DNA from 3 places in the Pseudoalteromonas sp. AWH4_217 genome. Region 3 is predicted to be linked to each of the others. Evidence: predicted binding sites of a transcription regulator. Region 3 holds the regulator's gene; each other region holds the start of a gene.

Region 1 (10,458 bases), on a different contig from region 3:
AATGAAAGCCTGTATTGAACGCGGCATGCGTACTGAGGGTATATTACCTGGAGGATTAAAGGTAAAACGTCGCGCTCCAAGCTTGTATCTAAAACTGAATGTGGAAAACAGTAATGATCCGCTACGTGCTATGGACTGGGTTGACCTGTTCGCACTGGCCGTGAATGAAGAAAATGCAGCGGGCGGTCGGGTTGTCACAGCACCGACTAATGGCGCAGCCGGGATTTTGCCTGCGGTGCTCATGTATTACCACACATTCATCAAAGAAGTGGACGCAGAAATTGCCACACGCTACCTGCTAACAGCTGCCGCGATTGGCATTCTGTATAAGAAAAATGCTTCTATCTCTGGTGCCGAAGTAGGCTGTCAGGGAGAAGTAGGGGTAGCGTGCTCTATGGCAGCCGGAGCCCTGACAGAAATCATGGGTGGCAATGTCGTACATGTAGAGAATGCCGCGGAAATTGGCATGGAGCATAACCTGGGCCTGACTTGTGACCCGGTTGGCGGGTTAGTACAGGTGCCTTGTATTGAACGAAATGCCATGGGTGCAGTAAAAGCCATCAACGCTTCGCGTCTTGCCATGCGTGGTAGTGGTGAGCAGAAAGTGTCTTTAGATAAAGTGATCAAAACCATGCTCGATACGGGTAATGATATGAAAACAAAATATAAAGAAACAGCACGTGGTGGTCTGGCGGTTAATATTATCGAGTGTTAACCAGTAAGGTCTGTACGTAAAAAAGCCGCAATTGCGGCTTTTTTATTGTCTATTCGTACCAATTTGCTTAATTAAGTCTTCTATTCTGAGGCGAGAAAATATCGTCGATAACCAGGCAAAGATTTTGCTATTTAGTTGCTCTAAATGAGAAATTTTTCACACAGTTAGCATCATATTTGCTCTTTCAAATTGAACAGGCATTAAGTGAAATTGGTACCTCTTACTTGACTGGTAGCTCTGTGTTTTCAAATAACGCATCGACATCTTCCTGATTGCGCATCAGGCTGGCCCGCTCGACCAGGTCTTTCGTCAGATGAGGCGCAAAGCGTTCGATAAAGTCATACATGTAGCCGCGCAAGAAACTGCCCTTTCTGAAGCCTATCTTAGTCGTACTTGCCTCAAACAAATGGCTGGCATCAATACATACCAGATCTTTGTCTGTCACTTCATCGACCGCCATGGTTGCCAGCACACCAACACCAAGGCCTAATCGAACATAAGTTTTAATCACATCCGCATCGGTGGCTGTGAAAACTATATGCGGTGATAAACCGTGTGCATTAAAAGCTTTGTCCAGCTCTGAGCGCCCGGTAAAACCAAATACGTACGTGATCAAAGGATACTTTGCCACATCCTGCACCGTGATATTGCTGCCCTTTTTAGCCAGCGGGTGGTCTTTCGTGACGACAATGCTGCGATTCCAGTGATAGCAAGGCAGCATAATCAGATCACCATACAAATGTAGTGCTTCGGTTGCGATGGCAAAGTCAGCATCGCCCCTGGCAGCAGCATCTGAGATCTGTTGCGGCGTCCCCTGATGCATATGCAAAGAGACTGCCGGATACTTTTGCATAAACCCCTGGATCACATTTGGCAGTGCATAACGCGCCTGCGTATGTGTGGTTGCAATATTTAGTTTACCCTGGTCGGGCAGCGTATGTTCATTAGCAACGGCTTTAATGCCCTCAACCTTTGACAGTATCTCTCGAGCAATATTGATTATTTCATTGCCAGCACTGGTAACATGCGTGAGATGTTTACCACTGCGGCCAAAGATCTGTACACCAAGCTCGTCTTCCAGCATACGCACTTGCTTGGAAATTCCCGGCTGGGAGGTATACAAGCTTTCTGCGGTAGCTGACACATTGAGGTTGTGATTCAGAACTTCAACTATGTATTTCAGTTGTTGTAATTTCATAACTAAGCGTTTGTTTTAATTGTTATCTGGTGTACGACTAGGCCAGCTATCATTAGATACAGGCAAATAATGACTCAGCCTAGCATAATTCTAGTCTATCCGATAGGACAATACTTTCCCCAGCCTATTAGAGCCAGCTTCCAGTCATTAAGCTATACTAAAAAATGATGGAATTTGCTGGATTTTCAAGTCTCTTGTTATTAACACTGTTCAATCCGCAATTATTTGATGTAATATAAAAAAACTATCAGCTGTATGATTTACGAAGAGATCCGGGTATGTTTGTTACCGTAATAATTTTGTTGATTGTAGCACTCATTGTAATTGCTGTGTGGGTTAGTGCTATTCAACAACACAGAGAAAAACAAGAAGCGGAGCGCCGTAAAGAGCTGGCCAAACAAAAGCGGATCATAGAAGAAGCCGAAGACGTCATCCTCAACAGCAGCAATATTCCTATGTCGGGCGCAATGATCCGTATCATTCAACGTCGAGTGCATGATGCGCTCGTTGCTATGGTTGAATTGTCTCCTACCTCTCGCGAATTGAAAAGCCGTATGCATGAGTCGCAGGAGCGTATGAATAATGAGCCCCAAAATGCCAACGAATCTGATAAAGTAGCCCTGCCCGATAACGACAAACAACTCATTGCACTGGTTCAGGGAATTAAAAAATTACGCCACCTGCTGCGTTCAGAGCATAGTAAAGGCAAGGTAGACACGCAGGTATTCGTGCAAGAAGACCGTAAAATGGAGCGGTTGCAGCTTAGGATCAACGTTGAAAGCCAAATCAAGCGGGGGTTGTCTGCTAAAAGCGCCAACATGGTAGGCTCAGCTCGACAATACTTTGAAAAAGCCTATGCGATTATTTGCGGTGTTTCTTATTCAGATGAATACATTAATGAAAAGAAAACATTGTTAGAAGGATACTTGAGTGAGATCAGCACAGAGCTCAAAGCCTCTAACGCCTCTGCGGTGAAAAAGAAAGCCGAGAAAGAAAAGGACGATCTCGACGTCCTTTTCGCACCCAAGAAAAAGTGGTGATCAGCGTCAGCTGATCGCAAACTTCACAATAAACAGCAGGGTTAATACCCAGACACTGATAGAAATTTCCTCTCGCTTATTACAGGCCAGTTTAACCGCTGTGTAAGAAATAAAGCCAAGTGCGATGCCGTGAGCAATGGAAAAAGTCAACGGCGTCATTAACAGTACAACGCTCACCGGTATCGCATCGCTCATATCATCCCAGTTAACTAGCTTCAGATTTTGTAACATCAAAACAGCTACGTACAATATGGCTCCTGCTGTAGCATAAGCTGGTACCATCTGGGCCAATGGCGCGAAGAACATCATAAGCAGGAAACACAACCCAACGACCACAGCAGTTAAACCTGTTCGGCCACCCACGGATACACCCGACACAGATTCGATATAAGAGGTAGTGGTAGACGTGCCAAGGAAGGAGCCGGCAATGGTCGCCGAACTATCCGCAGACAATGCTCTGCCCAGACGCGGCATCCGCCCCTCCTGATCAGCAATCCCCGCTTTTTGCGTAACAGCAACCAAAGTACCGCTGGTATCGAACAAATCAACAAACAAAAATGCAAACACGACACTCAGCATTGAAATTTCCAGTGCGCTGGCAATATCCAGTTGCGCCAAAGTGGGTGCAATGCTTGGCGGTGCTGACACAATACCTGAGTATTCAACCAAGCCAAGGGCCCAAGCCAAAACCGTTACCAATAAAATACTCAGTAACACACCACTTTTCATATCACGATACATCAAAGCTGCAATCACAAAAAAACTCAGAATGGCCAACAGAGGACCTGGGCTGGTGATGTCTCCCAATTGAACAAAGGTAGCTGGACTGGCGACAATGATCTGCGCATTTTTCAGCGCAATCAGTGCCAGAAAAGCTCCAATGCCCGTAGCAATAGCTTGTTTTAATACCAGGGGAATTGCCTGGATCACCCATTCCCTGACTTTAAAAACACTCAGTAGTAAAAACAGGCAGCCTGATAAAAATACCGCGCCTAATGCGCTTTGCCAGGTGTGGCCCATACCTAATACAACGCCGTAAGTAAAAAAGGCATTTAGTCCCATCCCTGGTGCCAGGGCCAGAGGATAATTGGCCCACAGGCCCATAATAAAGCAGCCAATGGCTGCCGCTAAACAGGTGGCGACAAACGCAGCGCCATGATCGATGCCCGCTTCAGCCAACATGGCCGGGTTAACAAACACGATGTAAACCATAGTGACAAATGTCGTCAGACCGGCAATAAACTCGGTTTTGACTGTGCTCTGCTGTGCACGGAGCGAAAATAATTTTTCCAGCATGTCTTTGTATTTTATATAGAAACGAAAGCCGGATTTTATCATAAATCTCTGGTGTAATCGGACAAAATAGTTAAAAATCAACTACACTCTGATCTAGGTCGTATTAAGTGAAATCAGTATGAAAAAGAACCAATTAGCAGTTGCAAACGGCAATGACTTGGAACAACAACTCCTCAATGTATTGGAGTTTGTGACCGCAACACCAGACTCTGAAAACCGCTGGCCCTCAGACACGGATAGCAAAGCTGCCTATAAAAAAGGGCTTTATTATCTGAAAAATAAACAATATCCGCTCGCCGCAAAATGGCTACGCCTGGCTGCCATGTCAGGCGACAATAAAGCACAGTTCTATCTGGGTATGCTGTTCATTAAAGGCCAGGGTGTGCCTAAAAGTGTTTTTCATGGTATTGCCTGGCTGTCACTCGCGCAAAGTCAGGGCAATCAGGCAGCAGCTGGTACACTGGAGCAAGTACGTACACATCTGACTGCGAAACGATTTATCGATGCTCAATGTTATGCTGCAACACTGTATGAGCAAATCCACCAGATGATGCATTTTAATCAGGACACGATCTCATAATAAAAGTAAACACAATCAAAGCACTAATAGAAAAGAACAAAAAATACGCGATATTTTACTTGCCAAATAGCACTGTATGAAATACTGTATAACCACTGTATAGAAAATCAGTGGTCTGCTCATGTTACATACTCAAGTGCAAAATATTTCTTCATCTCAAACCAATACAGCCGATAAACGTTATCAGCTAGTGTATGCGGAAGATGACATAGTCAGCAGTTTGGAACTATTAAAGATTCTGTATCGATGTAACTCGTTACATAAATGGACACTGCTCATTGCACCAGACAACATCCCAAGCAAAGCACTGCTGGATAACAGCTCAATTGACAGCAGCAAGTTACTGGTGCTGCGACAGAGACATTTGATAAACTTGGAGTATGTTATTAACAGCGCTTTATGCAAAGGCAACTTTGCAGCGGTGGTTACCTGGACAGACATAGTATCTGATCAGCAGCTTGCCCGGTTTAAGCTGATAGACAGTGATACTGAATTGTTTTGCTTCACTCGCTCTACTGGCCATGGAACATCCGTCGTTGCGCATTAAGTCCAAATGAGAATATATGTGTTATTGCGGTTCTGAAACTGAAGCACAAGTGTGCTGTCTGCCTTTTATAGAAGGACGTAAGCAACCTGAAAGCGCCCAACAACTGATGCGCTCACGGTATAGTGCGTATTGTCTTAAAGACACAGGCTACATACATAATACGTACGCACAAAGCATGCGTGCAGAAAACAGTGAAGCCAGTATCCGAGCATTTGCCGAGCAGGTCACCTTTATCGGGTTAGAGATTATCCAGTGCAGTGAGTCTACTGATTATCACTTTGTGGAGTTTAAAGCGATGTACCTTGATGGCGGCGTGTGCGTCACAATGCATGAACGGTCTCGCTTTATAAAAGAAGCAGGGCTGTGGCGTTATCTAGATGGCGACCTGTTTGCCTGCCCTGAGAGAAAAATTAGCAGGAATGATCCTTGTCCCTGCCAAAGTGGGAAGAAGTTCAAAAAATGCCACGGCTAGGTTGGCTGGCTAAACTTTTGGGTTATTGAATGCACAATAATCCATAAAGTGTAATGTTCCCGCGCTTGAGTATTACTCTTAATTTTTTGTTTCTACGTTTTACAGGTGCCAAAGCAGCGTTCTGTAAAGCAGGATCAGTGCCGTAGAATGATACTCAGCAAAAGCTAAATGTTCTCCTCATTTAGATTTGCATCTGGTGCATACAAGCATGTAGCCCTATCCAAAGCGTCTTTTTGTATTCCCATGCCGTCGGTGTGCTTCTTTAAACAGCAACCTGCAACATAGATTGCATTTCTCCGCCGGCTATCTGATCATAAAACCCTGCTGCATCGATGTCTTTATTATCAACAATCATGTGAGGGTTTCTGGTTTTTTCTAGCCTCTGTCTTACTGCTGGCTCAAGATTGTCAACAATATGCAAAGGAATGTGCTTTTTGTCATTACGCACGGCATAGGGCTCTGGCTGTAGACATTCTTTGAGACGAAGGCTGGCTAGATCCCCCTCTTGAACCAAAAAACCATTGTCCTGGCCGATGAGCATATTAAACTGCTCGGGTGCAAGTGGTTTTTGAGGGCCCAACTGCAATGCCAATTTTAACGCTGCTTCAGATTTATCCGGCTGCTCGGGTGAAGTATGGGGCAGGTCAAACTGGCTAAAATCTAACGCATCCTGAGACAACAAAGATAAAAGCAATGCAAAGTCACCGCGCCGGGCTTCATGAACACTGTGATTAAGCGCACTACCAAGCTGGGCCTCTTTGCACAAAATGCCATCTATCTGCATGTAAAATCGCCACAATTTATGGAATATGAAAATTTATCGGCATTTTTTCAATTTTCTTTAGAACATTTCTTTACTTCACTAAAAACTTTGATATTATCAGCGCCCATGTTGAGGAGGGGTTCCCGAGCGGCCAAAGGGATCAGACTGTAAATCTGACGGCACTGCCTTCGCTGGTTCGAATCCAGCCCCCTCCACCACATCACAATTTGTATTTCTCTTAGGAGGGGTTCCCGAGCGGCCAAAGGGATCAGACTGTAAATCTGACGGCACTGCCTTCGCTGGTTCGAATCCAGCCCCCTCCACCACTTTCCTATCAAACCAATTTAAAAATAATGTCTGGTTAGCCACTCATATCAAAAAGACATTCATATTTAAATGCTCATTCCCCAACGATAGCACTTCTGTCATTTGGAAACCTATACGTTCTTGCTTACGCTTTTGAATGATAACTACTGGCAGAAAAATTCGATTCATTGATTCCAACCGAAACCGTACGCCCCTACTTTTTAATCTGCAACACCACTGCGTTTTGGCTTAAATAAGTTTGTGCCCTCTTATATTCAGGGTAATGATGCGCAACGATTTTCCAAAAGGCTTGGTTGTGTGCCATGACATGGAAATGCGCCAACTCGTGCACAATAACATAATCAATTACCCACTTAGGTGCACCTACCAGCAAGCTATTGAGTGCCAGAGTGCCACTTGATGACAAGCTGCCCCAACGACGTTTATATTCCCTGATTTTAAGTTCTTGATACTCACTTCTCATCAGGTCGGAATACTCCGCCAGTACCGGCGTCACATAACTAAGTAACACCTGGTTTAAATACCCAAACAGCGCTTTTCTCGCCCCTTCAGAGTCGGGTTTGGCATGCGTTTTTAGACCAATGCATTTCGCATCGTGATCAATGTAAGAGCAACTTGGTGACAACTCAAACTGATACTGCTCGCCAAATATCTGAATTTTCTTACTGTCAAAAGGTATCTGGATCTGCTGCTGAGCAGACATCGCCAATTTTTTACTTTCGACCCAGTGTGATTTGCTTTTTAGCCACGTATCCAGCCAACGCTTGTCGATTCCGTAGGGCGCGAATACTTTCACGCCATCTGCTGTTACTTTAATGGCAACACTCTGTCTGCGCTTACTGATGCTTAATTGATAATCGAATGACATAGATACAATTTTTTATTTACCCTGAAAAAATACTGCTACCCTTACTTATAAGAAGGATTGATCTGGCGCACTATGAACAACAAACCTCTTTGCCAATATGAATCACCCGATGGCCATAAATGCCAAGAAATAGATATGGGGTCAGGCTATTGCTTTTGGCATGATAGCAAATTTGACAAGAGCGGTCTGGAATTGACACAAAAGCTGGAGAGATATGCCAAAAGAGGTGGTCTCTTGCAAGGTCTGGAGTTAAAACGTGCAAACCTCGAAGGCCTCAACCTGGTCAAGTTTGACAACCACGAAGGCTATGACTTGTCATACAGCAACTTTTATCGTGCTAACTTGCAAGGTGCTCATTTATTCAATAGTACAATTAAAAATGCTTCTTTAATGAAGGCAGACTTGCGTGACGCCAATCTGCACTGCTGCAAGCTTGGAGATACAAACCTGTTAGGCATGAAGCTCGATAAGACGCGCATCGACAACCTCTATCTCGGTGACAAGCTTTTGCAGGAAAAGCAAGCCAATGAAGCTCTTAAGCAGCAAGATCTGGAAGAAGCAAACGACTTATTTTTGCAGTCTGAAGAAATCTATCGATTACTAAGAAAAGGCGCCGAGCAGCAAGGTCTATTTGAGATGGCCGGGAAATATACCTACAGCGAGCTACGCATGCGACACGCGCAATACCCCAAATTCTCCAAACGCCGCTTGGTATCCTCTTTTGTCGATATGTTGTGCGGCTACGGCGAAAAGCCCGAAAATGTGATCCGTTTCAGTTTGGGTATGATCATCGCCTGCGCAATCTGCTACTTCCTGTTCGGGATCAATTACAATGACGGGCTTATCCAGTTTTCCAGCCAAGCCTCCTGGACGGAAAACCTAAGCACGTTGCTAAATTGTATTTATTTCAGTGTGGTTACCTTTACAACACTTGGCTATGGCGACATAACGCCGACCGGCATCACCCGGTTAATCGCGACGGTTGAGGCATTTACCGGCAGCTTTTCTCTGGCCTTGTTCGTTGTCGTATTTGTAAAACGCATGACCCGCTAATCAGAGATACCAATTTCTCTTCCCAACTCTTGCAAAAACCCGCGCATAAATTCAGTGCGTCTCTGCGCTTCTCTCTTAGCTGACTGGGTATGCATCTGCTCTGCAATATTAAGCAATTTGATGTAAAAATGATCTAACGTATATTTTTTATCATCCGGCTCACGCTCCTGACAGAAAGGGTCACCGATATGATACATATGCCTTGCAATCGCGCCGCCAACTTTCATACACCGACTCACCCCTATTGCCCCTAACGCGTCCATACGATCGGCATCCTGAACAACCTTAGCTTCCAAAGTATCTGGGGTCACATTGGCACTAAAACTGTGTGCGACAATTGCATGATGTACTGAGGGTAACTTGTCTTTAGGGTAGTCTAGCGTTGATAAAAAAGCGACAGCCCTGTCAGCTGCCAGTTTAGAGGCAATTGGCCTATCCGGGTGGTTTTTTGCCACTGCTACACAGTCGTGCAGCCAGGCTGCGGGCAAGACGACTTCAAGGTCAGCACCTTCGGCCGCACACAATTGCTTCGCGGTTTTAACTACCCGCAAGATATGCGATAAATCGTGGGCAGTATCGGCAAACTCAGTTGTTAGCATAAAATCTCTGCATGCAGCCTCAAATTCCATCGTATTTAATGTCATTTATCCCTTAACCTCGTGGTTCTGATTGTATGTTGTTATTGGCTTCACTAAAATGTCACCATAATCTACTGTAAGGAATTTATATGTCTTGCGCGCTGTATTTACAACCTGGCCGTGAAAAATCTTTAAAAAGAAAGCACCCTTGGATCTTTTCTAAGGCGATCAAAAAAGTCAAAGGTAAACCTGCACTTGGCGATACAGTGACCATTTATAGTCACGACGGTCAATACCTGGCTACAGCCGCATATAGTCCAGACTCTCAGATCCGAGCGCGGATCTGGAGCTTTGATCAGTCTGAACAAATCGATCAGTCATTTTTCGAACGACGACTAGCGCGAGCACTCTCAGCGCGCGAGCAGGTCATTGAAGAAGGACAGTTAACCGGCTTCAGGCTATGTGCTGCCGAGTCAGATGGTTTGCCCGGCATAACGATTGATAAGTTTGACAACTATTTGGTTTGTCAGCTGTTAAGTGCCGGCGCAGAGCGCCACAAAGGCGAAATCGTACAAGCTCTCAGAACTCTGTTTCCCGAGTGCCATATCTATGAGCGCTCTGATGTAGATGTACGGAAAAAGGAAGGGCTTGAGAAAACCACCGGTGTATTGTGGGGAGACGAACCTGAAGCGCCAGTTGTGATCATGGAAAACGGCTTGAAAATTGAAGTCGATATTAAATCTGGTCACAAAACCGGCTTCTACCTAGACCAAAGAGACAGCCGTGCGGCACTCGAACGCTTCTCAAAAGGTAAGTCAGTGCTTAACTGTTTTTGCTATACAGGCACGTTTGGTCTGTATGCGCTCCGTGGTGAGTGTGAAGAAGTCATCAATGTCGACGTCTCTCAGCCTGCTCTGGATACAGCTAAGCGTAATGTAGAACACAATGAACTAGATTTGTCGCGGGCTCAGTTTGTTAAGCAGGATGTGTTCAAGTTGCTAAGACAATACCGTGAGGAAGG
Region 2 (10,458 bases), on a different contig from region 3:
GGTGTTGAACCTGACTGGCTGACGGGTTATCTGAGCTTATTGCCTGCTGAGCGCATACAGCATTTTAGCCCGGGTGAGGCATTGGAGTCTGAAAAGACATTAGAAGCAATGGAAGGTGAGTATGACTTACCCCTTGCGCTGTTCGCCAAGCAGTTGGAACTTGAAGCGTTTAATCTACGTCAGGGCAAATTTGCAGCTAAGAAGAAGCAGCCCCAATGGTGGCGTGACTGGCGCAGTGGCTTGATTGCGGCTTCAGTCGCATTAGTGTGTTTCATTGCAGTCAAATCGACCCAGCTTCTCTTGCTACAGAGTCAGGCCGATGAACTCAGTGCTCAGGCTGTTGCGAGTTACAAGCAGGCATTTCCGAATAAAGTCGTACGCCCACACCTGTTAAAGAAACAGATCCAGAACGAGCTGAACAGTTTATCTGGTGAGCAGCAAGGCGGGTTTCTGGAGCTGACAAACCACTTTGTGACGGTTTTTGACGAGGTGAAAGACTTTGAGCCAGAGACCTTACGGTATGATCAACGTCGTAATGAATTGAGGATCCGTGCTAAAGCAAATGGCTTCCAGGTATTTGGTCAGGTGAAGAGTATCCTCGAACAGCGTGGTATGACAGTTCAGCAGGGCGCCCTTAATAATGATGGCGATTACGTGATCGGCGAGATCCGCATTCGAGGTGCAGCATGAAACAGCAAGTGATCAATTATTGGCAGTCCCTCAAAGAGCAGGAGCAAAAGTTACTGATTGTTGCCGGGGTTGTGTTCAGCGTATTTGTATTGATAATGGGCATAATTCGCCCGTTGAACAGTGCGGTTGAAAAAGCAGAAAAAGAAGTTGATAAACAACAGGCCTTGGTTTCCTGGGTAAGCAAAAGTGTGACGCAATTGAAAAGTCAGAGTTCAAGTCGTGCCTCTGCGGGCAACGTGAACTTGACTCAGCTGGTCAACCGTACTCGCGGTAGATATAAAATTGCCATCAGCAAAATGCAACCCAGCGATAACTCACTACGTGTGAATATCGACAATGTAGAGTTTAACCAGTTGATTGCCTGGCTGGACGAGCTGACCAATCAGCATGGTGTTAAAGTGGCTAACCTGGATTTGGGCAAAGAAGATGCTCCCGGATATGTTCGAGTTAGTCGTCTGGTATTAGAGAAATAAGTATGAAAAAGATCATCAGTCTGGTACTGGTTTTTTTGCTGGCGTTTAGCGTGTTTGTCGCTATCACTATGCCTGCCAGTATCGTTTTACAATTGTCACAGGGATCGCTGCCACGCGCTTTGTCTGTCGGCGCCGTGTCTGGCTCTGTATGGGAAGGGCGGATCAGCGAAGTGCGCTATGAAAACGTTCAGCTTAATGACGTTACCTGGCAGCTTAATGGTTGGGGACTACTGACCGGCCAGGTGCAGGGTAAAGTGCGCTTTGGCTCACCCAGAACACTGGATGAAATCTCAGGCAACAGTAATTTCTCGATGTCACTGTTGGATAAGTCGGCTAAGCTGGATGATGCGATACTGCGCTTTAGTGTTGAGCAGGCTATGCAGCAGGTTACACTGCCTTTGCCCGTGGATGCCAAAGGTCGTGTGATTTTGAGTATTGATGAATACCATACCGGACAGCCTTATTGTGAAGCGCTTAATGGTGAGATCAGTAGCCCGAATATTGATATCAAAGGCCTCACGGGTTGGTTTAGTATCGGTGATATGAGTGGTACATTGGCCTGTAAGTCTGGCGATATCGCCGTGACGGTGGATCCGGAAAATCGCCTTGGGCTGCGTGCTGATGCAACCCTGGCTGCCAACATGCAGTTCCGCGTTGCGGGCAATATCAAACCAGAGGCTTCGTTACCTAAAGAAGTCCACGACGCAGTTAAGTTCTTAGGACGTCCGGATAGTGAAGGGCGTTACCCGGTAAGTTTATAAACAATGATGACCTTTAGTTACGAGGCGCAGCATCAGGCTGCGCTCAGCGAGTATCTTGAGCAACGCCCTGGAGCTATGAGTCTGCGTGGCGTTGAAGGCTATCTGTTTGCGCTGATTTGTGGCCCAGATGGAATAGAGCCAGAACAATGGCTGAGTGAGGTGAGTCTGAATGATGAGGCGTTAAAAGAGCATACTGTGTTCGCTTTTTTAGCATTACATCACCATATTAGCGAGCAGGTTTTTTCTGGCCAGTTTTCTCTGCCTGTGCAGGCACAGTCTCTGTGGGCTGAAAAGCAGCAGTGGAGTCAGGGATTTTTACTGGCCAGCCAGCAGTATTATGAACGCCTGATGAGTGCCTCAGGTATATCACAAGAGTTGATTCAGGCGTTGCAAATGGCCACTGAACAGCTAGCTTTTTTCAGCCTCGAAGAGCAGCAAGTTGCACAATTTTGTCAGCAAGGGGGGCATGATATGGCTGCCTTTTGTGCTGAGCAACTTAGCCTTGCTAACGACTTTGCGCAAGGGTATGCCGCACTGATAGAGCAAGTCGCTCTGGCCAGCGGCCTGTATAACGAGTAACTCAGTTACATCAAATCAAGAGCGATGTGGGTGCAGCCTTTCGCGCAATGGGCACTGCCTTTAGTCCCCTCAGCACCGGTCAGGTCGAGCAACACAGGCTGATTGCAGTGTGAGCATAATACAGTCTGACCTTTGCTTAATTTTTTCAACAGGGCCTTTTGGTCATTAAAAGACTTAGCCCTGGCTTTGTTGAGTTGAGAAAAATCCATTACAAACCCGCCTGTTTCAATGAACTCGCTGCAATCTCACACACTGTCAGAAGCTTCGGACCATAGAAATACATATTCAGCTCATTGCCTTCACAAAACTTCAGGTGAAACACCTTCATTTTCTCATTGGTTGATAATGCAGACATGATGTAAGACTGCTCAGACTCTGTCAAAGTCAGCTCTTTATTGATCTGCTGGCGGGCCAGTTTCGCTGCCATACTGTACTGGGCTTTGCTGGTATCCCCAAGCAGGTCTACACCATACTGGATCATTTGCTCGCGTGGCTCTTTGATGCTCGGGTGGTCTATGGTGAACAGGGCCAGGATCACCACAACTAAAATCAGGTACTTTTTCATAACTGCAACTACTTTGATCTAAACAGCTAAAAGATGTCGCCAGTGTAATAAAATGAGGGAAATAAAAGCAAGTTTAGTGCTAGGAATTTTTTATTACTTAGTTTAGTTGCAATGCTGTTTTATGTCGGCTTTTCCCTTTAAAATGAGCAAGATCTAATCCAGATTGATATACTACACATATAAAATAGAGGTCACTGTAGCAAGTACCTGTCCCAGGCGCGTAAGGAGCTGTGATGGACAAACAAATTAAGGTCAAGAATATCCCCGTCGACGTCAAAATTCATAAACCCGACGATTTACAACCAGACAGGTTTAACCCACGCAACCGCATTTATGTCAGGGCTGTCACCGGGTTGCATCAGAAGCTCAGGAAGCAGATTGGTTTTATCGGCATGTTGGCCTTCATGCTGTTACCCTGGATCAATTTCAATGGCGAGCAGGCGGTGCTGTTCGATATTTTTGAGCAAAAGTTCAACATTTTTGGTCTGACGTTGTGGCCTCAGGATTTAACCATTCTGGCTTTTATTTTGATGATTGCGGCCTTCGCCTTGTTTTTGGTGACTACTTTCTATGGCAGGGTGTGGTGCGGTTATACCTGTCCGCAAACGGTCTGGACCTTTATTTTTATCTGGTTTGAAGAAAAATTAGAGGGCACAGCCAATCAGCGTAAAAAGCTTGATCAGCGGCCTATGGACTTTGATAAATTCTGGCGTAAATCAGCTAAGCATTTAAGTTGGATGCTGTTTTCCTTGTATACGGCCATTTCGTTTGTGGGCTATTTTACGCCCATCCGAGAGTTACTGCCTGATCTGCTGATGTTCTCGGCCTCAGGATATGCGGCATTGAGCGTGCTGGTCTTCACTTTGTGTACTTATGGTAATGCCGGCTGGATGCGAGAGATCATGTGTCTGCATATTTGTCCTTATTCACGCTTTCAGTCCGCTATGTTTGACAAAGACACGTTTACAGTGAGTTATGACACCGAGCGTGGTGAGAGTCGCGGTCCGCGTGGTCGTAAGGAAGATCCCAAAGCGCTGGGGCTGGGGGACTGTATCGACTGTAAGTTATGTGTGCAGGTGTGCCCGACCGGTATCGATATTCGCAATGGACTGCAATACGAGTGTATAAACTGTGGTGCCTGTATTGATGCGTGTGATGGCGTGATGGATAAAATGAACTATCCAAAAGGCCTTATCTCGTATACAACTGAGCGTAACCTGGAAAGTGGCAGCGACAAAACCAAAGCGGTACGTGGTAAGCTCATCGGCTATCTACTGATCCTGATCGTGCTCAGTGGTGCGCTGGTTGCTAATGTTGCGATGCGCAAAACACTGGATCTGGATATTATCCGGGACAGAAACCAGCTTTATCGTGTGAATGTAGAGGGACTGGTTGAAAACACCTATACACTGAAGATGATCAACAAGGCACAGGTGCCTCAGACTTTCCTGATCAGCATTCGCGGTTTGTCTGACTTCACGATCATTGGTAAACAGGAAATTCAAATCGCGGCGGGCTCAACCGTCGACCAGCCTTTATCGGTTGTGATCGACCCGTACGATTTGACGCTGCCGGTGACGGAATTTGAATTTGTCATTACAGTGAAAGACGAACCTGAAGAGTACATCGCACAGCCAACGAACTTTTTTAAGGGTCGTTAGCGTAGATAGGGTACAATGGGGTAACTCATTTACTTCATAAAAAGCGGGTTAGCCCGCTTTTTTGTTACTTGGCCCACCGCTATTGAGGTGAAAGGCTGTGAAAGGTAAAAATTATGACTGATTTCAGTTTTCAGAACTTAACGCCCGATCTGATCCTCGATGCTGTTGAAAGTGTAGGTATCTATCCCGAATCCGGATTGCTGCCACTCAACAGCTATGAGAATCGGGTTTATCAGTTTCGTGCTGATGATAACCGTCGTTATGTTGCCAAGTTTTATCGGCCCGAGCGTTGGCAGTCAGAACAGATCCAGGAAGAGCACGATTTCACACTGGCTCTGCAAGAAGCCGAAGTGCCCGTTGTCGCTCCGCAGCGTGTTGACGGACAAAGTTTGTTTGAGCATCAGGGCTATCGATTTTGTTTATTTCCGAGTGTCGGTGGTCGCCAGTTCGAAATGGATAACCTGGATCACCTGGAAATGTTAGGGCGCTACATTGGTCGTTTACACAGCGTTGCACAGCAAAGTGAGTTTGTTCACCGCCCCGCGATTAATGTTGTCGGTTACCTGCATCAACCACGCAAGGACATTTTGGCGTCTGAGTGTTTGCCTGAAACATTGCGGCTGGCGTTTACCACGGTGCTTGATCAGGTAATTAACAAAGCTGAAGAAAAATTCACACCATTCCAGCAGATCCGTTTGCATGGTGATTGTCATGCTGGCAATATTCTATGGTCTCAGGAACAGGTAATGATTGTGGACCTTGATGATTGCCGTCAGGGGCCCGCTGTTCAGGATCTCTGGATGATGTTAAGTGGTGACAGGCAAAATCAGGTCATGCAGCTTGATACCCTGTTATCCGGCTACGAAGAGTTTGCCTCGTTCGATACATGCGAACTGGCGTTAATTGAGCCGCTAAGAGCAATGCGTATGGTGCATTATATGGGGTGGCTGGCCAAACGTTGGCATGATCCGGCGTTTCCCCGGAACTTTTCGTGGTTTGCAACAGACAAATACTGGGAACAACAGATCCTGGCGTTAAAAGAACAACTTGCCGCACTGGATGAAGCGGCGATCAGTCTTTATCCATAAAAATTTAGAGAGAATAGTAATGTTAAAATCGATTAAGGTTGCGCTAATTGCGTTGTGTATGCCTGTGCTGGCAATGGCTGCCGATTTCACGGATGGCAAACACTACCAGACATTAACAACGACAAAGAGTGAGTCGGCCAAGGTCACTGAATTCTTTTCCTTTTACTGCCCGCATTGCTTTCAGTTTGAACCGGTAGCTAAAGCACTAGAAAAAAGCCTGCCAGCGGGTGCTGTATTCGAAAAAAGCCATGTTAATTTCCTGGGTGGACTGTCACCTGAAGTGCAAAGTTACCTGAGTTATGCCTACATCATTGCTAAACACCACGGTAAAGCGCAACAGGTGAGCGATCAGATCTTCAACACCATTCACGTGCAGCAGGTACAGCTAAAAGACCTAAAAGATATCAAAAAGCTGCTGGAAGCCAATGGTATCAGTGGCGAGCAGTTTGATGCAGCGATGGCCAGTATGCCAGTTATTAGCGCGGAAAAAGTCATGGTTGAAAAGCAGAATACTTTCAGCAAAGCTGGCGCACTGACAGGAGTGCCGACTTTTGTTGTGAATGACAAATACAAAATTAACCTGAGAGAGTTGAGCAGTCAGGCTGAGCTGGATGAGCTGGTTAAACACTTACTAGAAAAATAATGGGAGCAGACCATGTTTAAACCAATTTGCGCCGCAGCATTGGCGCTATTATTACCTTTGATGGCAAGCGCTGCCAATTTCCAGGAAGGTAAGCATTATGAGGTTGTCGCAGAGCGGGGCACCAAAAAGCCTGAAGTAACCGAGTACTTCTCGTTTTATTGTCCGGCCTGTAACAACTTTGAATCCTTAATTGGTGAGTTCAAACCAAAACTCGACGGCGACGTGAAATTCAAAAAAAGCCACGTTGACTTTGTCGGTGTACGTGACCCTGATATCCAGCAGATGATGAGTAATGCATTGGCGACAGCGTCTGTATTACCGCAAAAAGATAAGATCGTTGCGGCGATGTTTGCCCATTTGCACGGCAAGCGTGGTAAGTTCAACGAGGTTGCTGACATTAAAGACTTGTTTGTAGCTCAGGGCGTGTCTGCGGAGAAATTTGATAAACTGTACAAGAGCTTCTCTGTACGCACTAAAGCGAAGAAAATGAAGCGTTCACAAGAGCAGATGCAAGACAGAGGCGCGCTGACGGGTGTACCGACTTTTATTGTCAACGGCAAATACAAGCTGATCTTGTCGCGTGAATCTGGCGTGACTTCACCGGACGATATTGCCGCTCTGATCAACTATCTGGCGAAAAAATCCTAATCTTTAAGATGAAAAAAACCCGCGATGAACGCGGGTTTTTTTATGCCTAAAATTCACTTTATTTTCTGGTCAGAAAGACGCCCGACTCCACATGGTGGGTATAGGGGAACTGATCGAAAATGGCGATGCGTGAGATCTGGTGCGTGTCGCATAGTAATTCCAGATCGCGTTCCAGCGTATCCGGGTTACAGGAAATATAAATGATGTTGTCGTATTGGCTGACCAAGTTACAGGTGAGCTCATCCATGCCTGCGCGAGGTGGATCGACTAAAATGGTCTGGCAGTTGTAACTTTGCAGGTCTATGCCTTTGAGGCGTGAGAACTGCTTTTCGCCCTTCATGGCCGCCGTAAATTCTTCACTCGACATACGAATGATATCCAGGTTATCCACCTTATTGGCTGCAATATTGTATTGTGCCGAATGAACAGACGATTTAGAGATCTCTGTGGCGAGTACTCGGTTAAATTGCCCGGCCAGGGCAATGGAAAAGTTACCATTACCACAGTACAGCTCCAGCAAATCATTTTGCAGCGGCGTACAGAGATCTTGTGCCCAGGCCAACATTTTTTCATTCACTGCCGCGTTAGGCTGAGTAAAGCTATTTTCAACCTGCTGGTAGGTGTACAGCTTGCCATTGACTGTAAGCTGCTCTGTCACAAAGTCATCGCCAAACACCACTTTTTGTTTTCTGGCACGACCGATAAAGTCGACTTTATAGCTTTGTTGTAGCTCATGACGTAAAGCCTGCATAGCCTCTTGCCAGGCGTCGTCCAGTGCTTTGTGATAAAGCAGGCTGATCAGCACTTCACCACTGAGTGTTGTCAGATAATCGATCTGGAATAACTTGCGGCGCAGGATGTCGTTGTGGCGCAGCTTATCCATCATTACCTGCATCATTTCATTGACCAAAGGGGCGCCCGGATCGAACTGATCGACTCGGATCTTTGCTTTGGTCTGTTGATCGAACATGATGTGGAACAGATCGTCTCCATCATGCCAGACGCGGAATTCGCAACGCTGGCGATAGTGGCTTTTTGGGGAGTCGTACACTTCCAGTTGCGGCGCATCGAAGCGGGCAAATTGCGCACTGATCCGCTGTTGTTTTTCTGTCAACTGTTGCTCGTAGGTCGAAGTGTCAATCGTGATCACCGCCATATTAAAACCACCATAGTTAATGCAAAGAGGCGCTATTTTAGGATGCACTTTCGATTTGTCCAGCAAAGAGCAAAATATTTTGCTCTTTTATTGTACAATAGACTTAAGCTTAAGGCGTTTTGGCCGATAACCAACTATCAAGTAAAGCGGAGAGCAGACATGAAAATCGGACAGTTGAATCAGCTGTTGAATCCGGCGATGCAGCATAACGCGGGTAAAGCCAAATCGCTTATCCCTAATATGTCAATTAATACGGATAGTTACCACGGAAACAAATCTCAGGCAGCGGCAAAGATCCTCGATGATAAACTCGCACAAGCACTGGGCATTGAGAAAAAAGAAGAAAAAGACAAGCCCCTGTTTGATTTTGAAGAAATTGTCAAAAATGTGCTGGGGTTTGTCCAGGGGGCGGTGAAAAAAGCCAAGGCCGCCGGAGAAGACGACGACACACTTAAAAGTATGCTTGATCAAGCACGCAAAGGCGTGCAGATGGGAATTGATGAAGCGTCTGAAGATTTAAAAGGCACAGGCCTGTTTAATGATGAAATTGAGGAAGGCATAGAAAAGTCCCGCGAAGGGATTTTTAAAGGGTTAGATGAGTTTGAAAAGGAACTGTTTGATCCTAAACCACAGCAAGTATCAGTGAGTGCTGCACAGTTTGCCAGTTTATCTAATCAAGCTGAGTATGCCTTCACCACAGCTGAAGGCGACGAAGTGGTGATTTCTTTCAGTGATGCGATGAGTCAGTCGAAAGCGGCAAGCTATGCACGTAATGGCGACGGCGAAGGGTTTGCGTATGGTGAGCAAAGCAGTCATGAGCTTAATTTTTCCATCAGTGTGAATGGCGACCTCAACGAAGATGAGCAGGCTGCGATTAATGACATGATGAAAGACATCCGCGATGTGAGCGATACCTTTTTCGCCGGTGACTATGATGATGCGTTTGCCAAAGTGCAGGAACTGGGAATTAACAGTGAGCAAATCGTCAATTTCACTATGGATCTGCGCCAGACCAAAACTTCCGCTGCGATTGCCCAGTATCAACAGAGTAATCCTATGAAAGATCTGGAAAAAGCACTGCAGCCATTGGATCAACGTCTTGAAGGGATCCATGATGAAGCGAAAGGACTGGGCATAGAAGCTCAGTTGCCGGATATCATGGCCTGGATAAACGAAGGCCAGGCGCGTCTGAATGAGTTTCTTGATTATGCTCAAGGGTTCTTTAGTGCACTTGAATCTCGTCAGGCTGATAAGCAAGATCAGCAAGTATAAAAGGGAGCTCAATTTCTCTCAGTTTAGGATTTGACGTAAGTATTTATTTTAAACCCTGACCGTGGCACACTGCGCGCGAACTGTAATTAAGGAGCGCATGTGCCACATATTCTTGTCTTTGATTCTGGTATTGGCGGAACCAGTGTGCTTACGCACATTCGTAACGCTTTGCCTCATGCCGACTACAGTTATGTGATGGATAATCAGCTGCTGCCTTATGGCTTGCAATCCCAGCAGACGATCCAGCAGCGTTTGGCTGCGCTCATCAAGTGGATTGACCGTGACCTGCGCTCTGTCGATATTATCGTGATTGCATGCAATACCGCCTCAACCTATGCGTTGGGAGCAACTCGCCAATTAACCTCTATTCCGATTGTCGGAGTAGTTCCTGCGATTAAGCCCGCGGCATCAGCCAGTCGCGCAAAGCACATTGGTTTACTGGCGACTCCAGCAACCTCTCGGAATATCTATACGCAGCAGTTGATCCAGCAATTTGCCAATGAATGCCGGGTTGACCTTTATCAGTCGACTAAGCTGGTTGAACTGGCCGAGCAGTTTTACTGGTCCGGTGACATTGATCGGAAACAGCTTGTCGCTGAGATCAACCAGCTTAACTTCTCACCTGAGTTAGATCATCTGGTACTTGGTTGCACGCACTTTCCTATCATTGGCAAACCCCTGAGTGAGTCTATCCCAGAGTCGGTAGCTCTGATTGATTCAGGGGCTGCAATTGCTAGGCGGGTGTGTACCTTACTTGCACAAGATAGTGTTGTTAAGGAAGATACGGGTCAGGCTCATTGCTCAGCAATGAAACAAGGGACAATGAACTGGTATGCAACGGCACAACAGGCACATCCGGTTGAGCGGCCTGAAATCAAACTGATCAATCTTGATCATGAATAACTGAAGCATTTGTTGGTAA
Region 3 (10,458 bases):
GCAGGCTGCAGCACCTAAGCCGAGCAAAATGTCACCTATGAAAGGCATTAAACGTATGTTTGGGCCTCAGGCAGCTGTAGAGCTGGTTAAGTCAATCCTCAAATTTGTGTTGGTAGCCGGGTTTGCAATCTTACTGATCAAGGTATTCTTCTACGAGATCTTGCATCTGAGTATCGAGCAAATCCCTGGCAGCATTCTGCACTCACTGGAAATTTTGGCCTGGATGTTTCTCGCGCTGAGCTGCACTATGGTCATTATTTCTGCAATCGACGCGCCTTATCAGAGCTACAACCATCACAAACAGCTGAAGATGACGCTTCAGGAAGTAAAAGACGAATATAAGAACTCGGAAGGTGACCCTCAGATCAAAGCCCGTATTCGGCGTACACAGCGCGAGATGTCACAGCGACGGATGATGCAGGAAGTACCTGATGCTGATGTGGTTGTAACCAACCCGACCCACTATTCTGTGGCGCTCAAGTACGACACCGAAAAAGCGGGTGCACCTATGGTTATCGCTAAAGGGGTGGATGAGCTGGCCATGCAGATCCGTAAAATAGCCAAAGGTAATGAAGTCCCGATTGTCGAGTCACCTGTTTTGACGCGATCTCTGTACCATACGACTGAAGTGGGTGATCAAATTCCACAGCAACTCTTCACCGCTGTTGCACAGGTACTGGCTTACGTATTCCAGTTGAAAAAGTTCAACAAAGGGCGGGGTAAGCGGCCTGTCGCCCTTAAAAAAGACCTCCCCATTCCAGACGAACTAAAACACTAAGCTAATTGGTATCAAACTTGCTTTAATGTAACTGCGTCAATAATTTGTGGTTTGTAAGTTATGGATTTTAAAGCGGTTTTACAGCAGATTAATCGAGATAAAAAAGAGTACGCCAAAGGTGTTGGTACCCCAGTGTTGGTATTGGCTGCTTTGGGCATGGTGGTGTTACCTATGCCACCTTTCCTGCTTGATATCTTGTTTTCATTCAATATTGCCCTGGCATTGGTGGTACTGCTCGTTACGGTCTACACCATGAAGCCGCTTGAATTTGGCATGTTTCCTTCAGTATTGCTTATCGCAACAATTTTGCGATTGGCACTTAACGTAGCCAGTACCCGGGTAGTCCTGCTGGAAGGTCATAACGGCGGAGACGCAGCTGGTAAAGTGATCGAAGCGTTTGGCTCCGTTGTAATCGGCGGTAACTACGCGGTTGGTCTGGTGGTCTTCCTGATCCTTATCATCATCAACTTTGTGGTAATCACCAAAGGTGCTGGCCGTATCTCCGAAGTATCAGCCCGTTTTACCCTGGACGCGATGCCCGGTAAACAAATGGCAATTGACGCAGACCTGAATGCCGGCTTTATTTCGGCAGATGAAGCCAGAGCAAGACGTGAAGAAGTAACGCGTGAAGCAGACTTTTACGGTTCAATGGATGGTGCCAGTAAGTTCGTAAAAGGCGATGCGATAGCGGGGATTGTAATCCTGGCGATTAACATCATTGGCGGTCTGTTTGTGGGCATGGTGCAGCATGACCTGAGCTTTGGCAGAGCCATGGAAGTCTATACCTTACTGACGATAGGTGATGGTCTTGTCGCTCAGCTTCCTTCGTTATTGTTGTCAATTGGTACAGCGATTGTTGTAACCCGTCAGAACGAATCACACAACATGGGCGAGCAAATGACCCAGCAGCTGGGCAACGAGAAATCCTTGTCTATCGCAGCAGGGATCCTGATTGTCATGGGATTAGTACCTGGTATGCCTCATGTTGCATTCCTGGGCTTGGGCGCACTCATTGGCTATCTGGCTTATTATTCACACCAGCAAAAACTTAAAGCACAAGAACAGCAAGCCGAGGACTCAAAAGGTGGCGCGGTTGCTGCTCAGCAGCAGGAACAAAAAGAGCTTGGCTGGGATGATGTACAGCCGGTTGATGTGATTGGTCTGGAAGTCGGCTACCGCCTGATCCCCTTGGTTGATCAATCACAGGGGGGCGAGCTGTTGAATCGCATTAAAGGGGTGCGTAAGAAGCTGTCACAGGAGCTTGGCTTCCTTGTGCCTCCAGTACATATCCGTGACAACCTGGAGCTGGACCCGAACGCTTACCGTATTACCTTGATGGGCGTAGGTTCAGGAGACGGCGAACTGAAACATGGTGATGAGCTCGCGATTAACCCGGGTCAGGTGTTTGGTCCAATTAATGGCGTTGCCACTAAAGATCCGGCTTTCGGCCTGGAAGCTGTGTGGATCAAACCTGAACAAAAAGATGAGGCTCATTCTCTGGGCTATACAGTTGTGGATGCAGCCACAGTAGTCGCCACACATATCAGCCAGCTGCTGACTAATAATGCGTCTTTACTGCTGGGCCATGAGGAAGTTCAGAATCTGTTGGATATGCTGGCTAAGAGTCACCCTCGCCTGGTCGAAGGTCTGGTGCCGGATATATTACCACTGACAACCGTAGTAAAAGTGCTACAAAACTTGTTAAACGAAGGGGTCGCAATTCGTGATATGCGCTCTATTGTTCAGACTCTGGTTGAATATGGGCCTCGCAGTCAGGACCCTGATGTATTAACGGCTGCTGTACGTATCTCACTACGCCGACTCATAGTGCAGGATGCGGTTGGCGGGGCTGATGAAATCCCTGTCATAACATTGGCGCCCGAGTTGGAACAGATGTTGCATAAGTCACTTCAGAACGCAGGTGATGAGGGGGCAGGCATAGAGCCAGGCCTTGCAGAGCGGCTTCAAGGTTCATTAAGAGAAGCCCATCAAACGCAAGAAATGCTCGGCGAGCCGTCCATCTTATTAACCTCAGGTATGTTAAGAAGTGTGCTGTCACGATTTGTAAAACACACCATCCCGGGACTCAGAGTCATGTCATATCAGGAAGTACCGGATGAAAGACAAATTAAGATAGTGAGCTCAGTTGGACAGTAGAGGACTAGAAGGGGCTGACCATGAAAATTAAACGTTTTTTTGCAAAAGATATGCGTACCGCTTTGAAAGAAGTGAAAGAAGAGCTTGGTGCGGATGCGGTAATTATGTCAAACAAGAAGCTGGCTGACGGTGTAGAGATCGTTGCCGCAGTTGATAATGACCGCACGCCTGCGCCTCAGCCTCAGGCGGCACCTCAACAGCCAGTAGCGCAAGCTGCCCCTCGTCAGGCTGCGCCTCAGCAAAGCGCGCAGCAAGGCTACAACCAGGCTGCCAGAATGGTCCGTCCACAGCCTCGTCGTGCCGAGCCACAAAAGCAGGCACAAGTTGCAGATAGTCTCGAAGCTTTACTTGAGCGCCAAGCCCCTCGTCCTAAGTCGCCTGAGCTTGCTTCGATGTTTTCTCAATCTGGTATCAACACAGATGATATGTTTCAGCCTCAACAACGCAGCGAAGCCCCGGCTAAGGCTATGCCTCAGGCAGCTCGACAGCCGCGTTATGAGGCTCCAAGTCATAGTTTTGACGCGCGTGAAGAGAGTACCTCCTGGGAGTTTGGTGATGATCTGGAACAAGGGTTTGGTGACGAACCTGCGGTGCAGAAAACAGCCAACGATGACGAAATGTCCTCTATGCGCGATGAAATGAACGCAATCCGCCAGCTACTCGAGTTTCAGCTGTCAGGGCTGATGACTCAGGAAATGGCACGTCGAGATCCAACTCGTGCTTGCCTGGTTGAACGCCTGAAAGGCATGGGGATCGGTGCTGAAGTGGCTGAGCAGATGGCCTGTTTTATTCCGGATGATGTTTCTCGTAAAGAAGCATGGAATGCGCTGCTTAATATGGTCGTCAATCAGATGCATACAACCAACAACGATATCCTGCGTCAGGGTGGTGTGTACGCGATGGTTGGACCAACAGGAGTAGGTAAAACGACTACCGTTGCAAAATTGGCAGCACTGGGCGCCCAAAAATATGGTGCTGACAATGTGGCATTGATCACCACAGATACTTATCGTATTGGTGCTTATGAGCAATTGGCAACCTATGGTCGGATCATCGGCTGTCCTGTCAAGCAAGTAAAAGATGCCAATGAACTTGCTGAGGTTCTTTATCATTTACGCAATAAGCGTCTAATATTAATAGACACGGCAGGAATGAGTCAGCGCGACCTGCGTTTAACCGAGCAGTTAAACACTTTGATGCGCAGCAGCCGTGTTGACATTCGCAGCTACCTGGTATTAAGTGCAACAGCACAAATGCATGTACTGCAAGAGACAGTAAACCACTTCAAAAAAGTCAATTTAAGTGGTTGTATTTTTACAAAACTTGATGAAAGTCTAAGTTTAGGTGAGATTATTAGCATAGCGATTCAAAATCGTCTGCCAATAGGGTATCTTACCAATGGTCAGCGAGTGCCTGAAGACATTCGCGTGGCAAACGCTCAGAAGTTAGTCAAAAAGGCTGAGCAATTGTATTTAAAGAGAACAAAAGCACAACATTCGCGACGTGTACCAGTGGCGTCCCAGACAGTAGGAATGTATGATTAATACAGTTTTAGATCAAGCAAGTGGCCTGCGGAGAATGAACCAAAAAAATAACCACAGTGTAAAAGTAATCGCAGTGACTGGTGGTAAAGGTGGTGTAGGTAAAACCAATGTATCCCTTAACACTGCCATTGCGTTAGGACAGCAGGGTAATCGGGTCTTGGTGCTTGATGCTGACTTAGGTCTGGCCAATTGTGATGTCATGTTGGGTTTAAGGGTAGAGAAAAATTTATCTCATGTATTGTCTGGCGAATGTGAACTAGACGAAATCCTGGTTGAGGGACCTGCTGGCATCCGCATCGTCCCGGCGACATCTGGCTCGCAGAGTATGGTAGAGTTAACACCTGCCGAGCACGCAGGCCTAATTCGTGCATTCAGCGAGCTCAGTAGCGAATTCGACATTTTAATTGTCGATACCGCAGCAGGTATTTCAGATATGGTTTTGAGCTTTTCCCGAGCTGCTCAGGACGTTTTAGTGGTGGTGTGTGATGAACCCACCTCAATCACCGATGCTTATGCGCTGATTAAAGTTTTAAGCCGCGAACATGGTGTATATAAGTTTAAAATTGTGGCCAATATGGTACGCAGTTTAAGAGAAGGGCAAGAACTCTTCGCTAAATTATCCAAAGTCACCGACCGGTTTTTAGATGTTGCTTTAGAACTGGTTGCAACGATACCCTTTGATGAAAATATGCGTAAGTCTTCGCGACGTCAAAAAACCATCGTTGAGCTTTTCCCCAATTCACCTGCTGCCGTGGCATTCAGAGGTCTGGCAAGCAAAGCTGTCAAGTGGCCCATCCCCCATCAACCATCAGGTCATTTGGAATTCTTTATTGAGCAACTGGTAAACGGTTAACGATGGCTTCACCGGTCAACCGCATGGCGGGATATAAAACGACGGACCACCTTCATAAGGTGGTTGAACGTCATACGCCATTGGTAAAAAAAGTGGCCTGTCATTTATTAGCTAGGTTACCAGCCAGTGTTCAGTTAGACGATCTCGTGCAGTCTGGCATGATAGGGCTAATCGAAGCCTGTAAAAACTTTGATGCAAGCAAAGGGGCAAGCTTTGAAACGTTTGCAGGTATCCGAATTCGTGGCGCAATGATCGACGAGATCCGCCGTGGTGATTGGGCTCCGCGCTCTGTTCACAAAAACGGCCGGATGGTAGCAGAAGCCATTGCTGAGTTAGAATCTCAGCTTGGGCGGGAACCAAAAGATACTGAAATCGCTGAAAAACTTGATATTACGCTGGATGAGTACCATCATATTTTACATGATGTGAATGCGAGTAAAGTTATCGGTATCGAAGACTTGGGGGTCGACGAAGACGTAATTTCTCCCGCAGGCAACGATTTTGCGCTAGACAAACCATTCAATAATGTTAAAAATGAGCGCTTTAACGAGTCGTTAGTCAATGCTATCAAGACTTTACCTGAGCGTGATGCCTTGGTGTTGTCTTTGTATTACAACGACGAGATGAATTTAAAAGAGATTGGCGCGATCTTAGAGGTCAGCGAATCTCGAGTGAGTCAGATTCACGGTCAAGCAATGATCAAGCTTCGTGCAAAGATCAATGACTGGATCAATTAGAGTAAGTTTTACAATATAGGTTCAAACCTCACCGGAGGAAGTTTTGGATAAGAACATGAAAATTCTCGTGGTTGATGATTTCTCTACGATGAGAAGAATAATCAAAAACCTGCTAAGAGACTTAGGCTTTACCAATGTTCAAGAGGCTGATGATGGCAGTACGGCACTTCCAATGTTGCAAAATCAGGACTTCGACTTTGTCGTAACTGACTGGAATATGCCGGGCATGCAAGGTATCGATTTGCTACGTGCAATTCGTGCTGATGACAAGCTTAAACACATCCCAGTACTCATGGTTACAGCAGAAGCGAAAAAAGAACAAATCGTTGCCGCTGCCCAGGCTGGAGTTAATGGTTACATTGTTAAACCGTTTACGGCAGGAACCCTGAAAACCAAACTAGAAAAAGTGTTCGAACGTTTAGGCTAGTATTGATAAGGGTAGGCTTATGTCAACATCTTCTGTGCCACAGATAACTCTGGAACAGGCTAAACTGCTCGTTGAATACCTTGAACAAGGTGAGCAGGAAAAGGCTGATGAGATATTAATTGAGGCCACCAACAAAGAACAATCAGAGCTATTCGCTGAAGTGGGTAAACTGACTCGACAACTTCATGAGTCGTTGAAAAACTTTGAGTTAGATACCCGATTAGCAGACCTCACGACAGAAGCCATTCCAGATGCCAAGCAGCGCCTCAATTATGTCATGGAGATGACAGAAAGCGCTGCTAATAAAACCATGGATGCCGTAGAAGCGAGTCTTCCCTTAGCCCAAGAACTTGCCGATGAACTCTCTGAAATTAAGCCCACCTGGGACAGACTAATGAGCCGGGATATCCAGCTCGGAGAGTTCAAGTCTTTATGTCATGATCTTGACAGTTTTATGCAATCCTCAAGAGGCCGTACAGATGAGTTACAAAATCTGATGACCAATGTACTGATGGCGCAAGATTATCAAGATTTAACCGGACAGGTGATCCGGCGTGTCATAGAGCTGGTTCGTGAAGTTGAAGACAGCCTTATTCACTTGTTGACTGTATTCGGTACTGCAGATGAAAGTCAACAAACTGCAGCCCAGCCGCAGTCACAAACTAAAGCCACCCCCGTTGCTGATGAGTTGTCAGGTCCAGAGGGTCCAATAATGGACGCTGAGTCTCGAGATGATGTCGTATCCGGGCAGGACGAAGTTGATGACCTGTTGTCGAGTTTGGGCTTCTAATAGGAGAGTATGCGAATGAGCTTTGAAGTCGATGAAGATATCTTACAAGACTTTCTTGTTGAAGCTGGGGAAATACTCGAACAGTTATCAGAGCAGCTTGTCGAACTAGAAAATAACCCGGAAGATAAAGAGCTGTTAAATGCCATTTTCCGAGGCTTCCATACAGTCAAAGGGGGGGCAGGCTTTTTAAGCATGACCGAACTGGTGGACGCCTGTCATGGTGCGGAAAATGTGTTTGATGTCCTACGCCAAGGGCAGCGTCACGTTACGGCTGAGTTGATGGATGTGATTTTACAATCACTGGACACTATCAATGAAATGTTCTCGTGTATCCAAAACCGCGAGCAACCCGAGCCGGCGGACCCCCATTTATTGGAAGTATTACACCAACTTAGCCAGCCTGAATCTGAAGATGAGGTGATTGCAGCCCCTGCCGCAGCAGAGCCAGAGCCAGAGCCAGTTGTCGCGACACCCAGTGCAGACGATGTGCTTTTTGATGCACCATCCGATCCAGTAAGCGAGTCTTCTGGTGAAAGCTCTGACAGCATTGATGAAATCTCCGAGGAAGAATTTGAGAGTTTGCTGGACGAACTACACGGTTCAGGAAATGGCCCGTCAGCAGCTTCACAAGAACCGGCTAAACCGAGCGCGGCACCAAGCTCATCGAGCAGCGATGATGGTGATATAACCGACGACGAATTCGACAGTTTGTTAGACGAGCTACACGGAGTTGGACAATTTGGCGCAACACCTGCTTCAGCAGCACCTGCACCGGCACCAGAACAACCTGCAGCCGCTGAAAAGGCACCTGCGTCGGGTGGTGGTGACGATGACGAAATCAATGACGACGAATTTGAAGCCCTACTGGATGAGCTACATGGCAAGGGGCAAGCGCCAAAGTCGACAGAGACAGATGTAGCAGCGCCTAAAGAAGCCGCAAAAGCGCCGCCTAAGCCAGAACCCAAGCCAGCAGCACCTGTAGCTAAACCGGCGCCAGCGCCAGCAGCCAAGGCGCCAGCTGCAAAACCCGCAACAGAGGCTAAGCCGGCAGCAGATAATAAAGCCGTAGCGAAAAAACCTGCCGCGCAAGCTGAAACCACAGTTCGGGTAGATACCAAACGCCTGGATGAGATCATGAATATGGTCGGTGAGTTAGTGTTAGTGCGTAACCGCTTGGTTAGTTTGGCCAATAACTCCAACAGCGAAGCAATGGGCAAGGCCATTTCAAACCTGGATGTGGTTACAGCAGACCTTCAGGGTGCTGTCATGAAGACCCGGATGCAGCCAATTAAGAAAGTATTTGGTCGCTTCCCCAGGGTTGTTCGTGATTTGGCTCGTAGTCTTAAGAAAGACATTAGCCTGGTATTGGAGGGGGAAGATACCGATCTGGATAAAAACCTGGTTGAAGCCCTTGCGGATCCCTTGGTTCACTTGGTTCGAAACTCAGTGGATCATGGTATTGAAATGCCAGACGTGCGTGAAGCCGCTGGTAAATCAAGAACCGGTACAGTGACGCTATCTGCATCTCAGGAGGGCGATCACATTCTGTTGACCATCCGTGACGATGGTGCAGGTATGGACCCTGAGAAGCTGAAGAAAATCGCTATCAGCAAAGGTGTAATTGATTCTGATCAGGCAAGCCGCTTATCAGATAACGAGGCATATAACCTCATTTTCGCACCAGGTTTCTCAACCAAAGAACAAATTTCCGACATCTCTGGTCGAGGTGTAGGTATGGATGTGGTCAAAACCAAGATCACTCAGCTCAATGGTTCTGTTAATATCCAGTCAGAGTTGGGCGTGGGCACTATCCTTGAAATCAAAGTGCCTCTGACATTGGCAATCTTGCCAACCTTAATGGTTATGATCGGTCAGCAAACATTTGCTCTGCCACTTGCCGGAGTGAGCGAAATCTTCCACCTGGATTTGACTAAGACTAATGTCGTTGACGGGCAACTCACGATTATAGTACGTGAAAAAGCTATACCCTTGTTCTACCTGGAACACTGGCTTGTGAAAGGTGCTGACAGAGGCGCCCGCAAGGCTGAAGGGCATGTCGTCATCGTTCAGATGGGCACCAAACAGGTTGGGTTTGTTGTTGATTCTCTTATCGGTCAGGAAGAGGTGGTGATTAAACCGCTTGACGCCTTGTTGCAGGGTACACCTGGTATGGCAGGGGCAACAATCACCTCTGATGGTGGTATCGCGCTTATCCTGGACGTCCCCAGCATGTTGAAATATTACGCCGGTAAGTAAATACCTGGCGCATTTATACCGACAAAGTGGTGTCTTTGACACCACTTTTCGGATCTGTAACGAATAAAAGAGCAATGCCAATGGCAGTTAAAGTATTAGTTGTAGATGACTCGAGCTTCTTTCGTCGCCGAGTGAGTGAAATACTAGAAAAAGATCCAGAAATTCAAGTGATTGATTTTGCAGTAAATGGTCAGGAAGCAGTCGACAAAGCTGCCCGCCTCAGACCGGATGTAATCACTATGGATGTGGAAATGCCGGTGATGGATGGTATCAGCGCAGTGAAGCAGATCATGCAGAGCTCACCCACTCCGATTCTGATGTTTTCGTCGTTAACACGTGAAGGTGCGAGCGCGACTCTGGATGCATTAGATGCAGGTGCAGTCGACTTCTTGCCCAAAAAGTTCGAGGATATTGCGCGTAATAGTGAAGATGCGATCCGCTCTTTGCAAAACAAAGTCAAAGAAATCGGCAGACGTCGGGTAAGCAGATTTACCCGCCCGATCAGTTCTTCGTCAACACCTTCACCTATGCGGAGTACACCAACCGCTGCGCCCCCGGGGTTGCGTTCAGCGGCCAAACCGATAGCACAACCAGACCGTTCTTTTTCAAGACCAGCGGCCGACACGCCAAGCACTGGCGCATCGTTTAAAGCCTCAGGCAAGAAATACCAAATTGTTGCAATTGGCACCTCCACTGGTGGACCGGTCGCATTACAAACAATTTTGACTCAGCTGCCAGCGAACTTTCCGCATCCAATTTTGCTTATTCAGCACATGCCAGCAGCATTCACTCCTGCATTTGCACAGCGCTTAAATAGCCTGTGTAAAATCAAAGTGAAAGAAGCTGAGCAGGGTGACAGGTTGCAACCTGGTGTTGCCTATCTGGCGCCGGGTGGTCAGCAGATGTTGGTTGAAGC

Evidence for each region. Region 3 encodes FliA, which starts transcription of late flagellar genes. Its sites were predicted from a motif close to CTAAAGNTNNNNNNNNNNNNGCCGATA; they were not measured.
Region 1: the regulator FliA is predicted to act here: its motif matches at 6,667-6,693, upstream of ACXAH1_RS13550 (VC2046/SO_2500 family protein).
Region 2: the regulator FliA is predicted to act here: its motif matches at 8,367-8,393, upstream of ACXAH1_RS21625 (DUF5610 domain-containing protein).

The regions. Positions count from the first base shown of each region.
Region 1 is NZ_JBSWYM010000010.1:2,886-13,343, reverse strand. It holds gene ACXAH1_RS13585 (L-serine ammonia-lyase) at 1-715, shown strand, start outside; gene cysB (HTH-type transcriptional regulator CysB) at 936-1,913, opposite strand; gene ACXAH1_RS13575 (hypothetical protein) at 2,192-2,953, shown strand; gene ACXAH1_RS13570 (NCS2 family permease) at 2,960-4,249, opposite strand; gene ACXAH1_RS13565 (tetratricopeptide repeat protein) at 4,368-4,829, shown strand; gene ACXAH1_RS13560 (SulA-like leucine-rich domain-containing protein) at 4,951-5,376, shown strand; gene ACXAH1_RS13555 (YchJ family protein) at 5,393-5,848, shown strand; gene ACXAH1_RS13550 (VC2046/SO_2500 family protein) at 6,111-6,632, opposite strand; tRNA gene ACXAH1_RS13545 (tRNA-Tyr) at 6,745-6,829, shown strand; tRNA gene ACXAH1_RS13540 (tRNA-Tyr) at 6,853-6,937, shown strand; gene ACXAH1_RS13535 (M48 family metallopeptidase) at 7,132-7,806, opposite strand; gene ACXAH1_RS13530 (ion channel) at 7,879-8,859, shown strand; gene ACXAH1_RS13525 (HD domain-containing protein) at 8,856-9,503, opposite strand; gene ACXAH1_RS13520 (class I SAM-dependent methyltransferase) at 9,587-10,458, shown strand, end outside.
Region 2 is NZ_JBSWYM010000023.1:46,188-56,645, forward strand. It holds gene gspL (type II secretion system protein GspL) at 1-690, shown strand, start outside; gene gspM (type II secretion system protein GspM) at 687-1,163, shown strand; gene ACXAH1_RS21580 (type II secretion system protein N) at 1,166-1,924, shown strand; gene ACXAH1_RS21585 (UPF0149 family protein) at 1,928-2,503, shown strand; gene ACXAH1_RS21590 (hypothetical protein) at 2,509-2,712, opposite strand; gene ACXAH1_RS21595 (hypothetical protein) at 2,712-3,068, opposite strand; gene ccoG (cytochrome c oxidase accessory protein CcoG) at 3,302-4,729, shown strand; gene ACXAH1_RS21605 (serine/threonine protein kinase) at 4,843-5,817, shown strand; gene ACXAH1_RS21610 (thiol:disulfide interchange protein DsbA/DsbL) at 5,837-6,460, shown strand; gene ACXAH1_RS21615 (thiol:disulfide interchange protein DsbA/DsbL) at 6,473-7,108, shown strand; gene trmA (tRNA (uridine(54)-C5)-methyltransferase TrmA) at 7,167-8,264, opposite strand; gene ACXAH1_RS21625 (DUF5610 domain-containing protein) at 8,424-9,536, shown strand; gene murI (glutamate racemase) at 9,636-10,439, shown strand.
Region 3 is NZ_JBSWYM010000004.1:283,043-293,500, reverse strand. It holds gene flhB (flagellar biosynthesis protein FlhB) at 1-778, shown strand, start outside; gene flhA (flagellar biosynthesis protein FlhA) at 839-2,935, shown strand; gene flhF (flagellar biosynthesis protein FlhF) at 2,956-4,479, shown strand; gene ACXAH1_RS06490 (MinD/ParA family protein) at 4,472-5,332, shown strand; gene ACXAH1_RS06485 (RNA polymerase sigma factor FliA) at 5,335-6,069, shown strand; gene cheY (chemotaxis response regulator CheY) at 6,113-6,496, shown strand; gene ACXAH1_RS06475 (protein phosphatase CheZ) at 6,516-7,286, shown strand; gene ACXAH1_RS06470 (chemotaxis protein CheA) at 7,302-9,542, shown strand; gene ACXAH1_RS06465 (protein-glutamate methylesterase/protein-glutamine glutaminase) at 9,623-10,458, shown strand, end outside.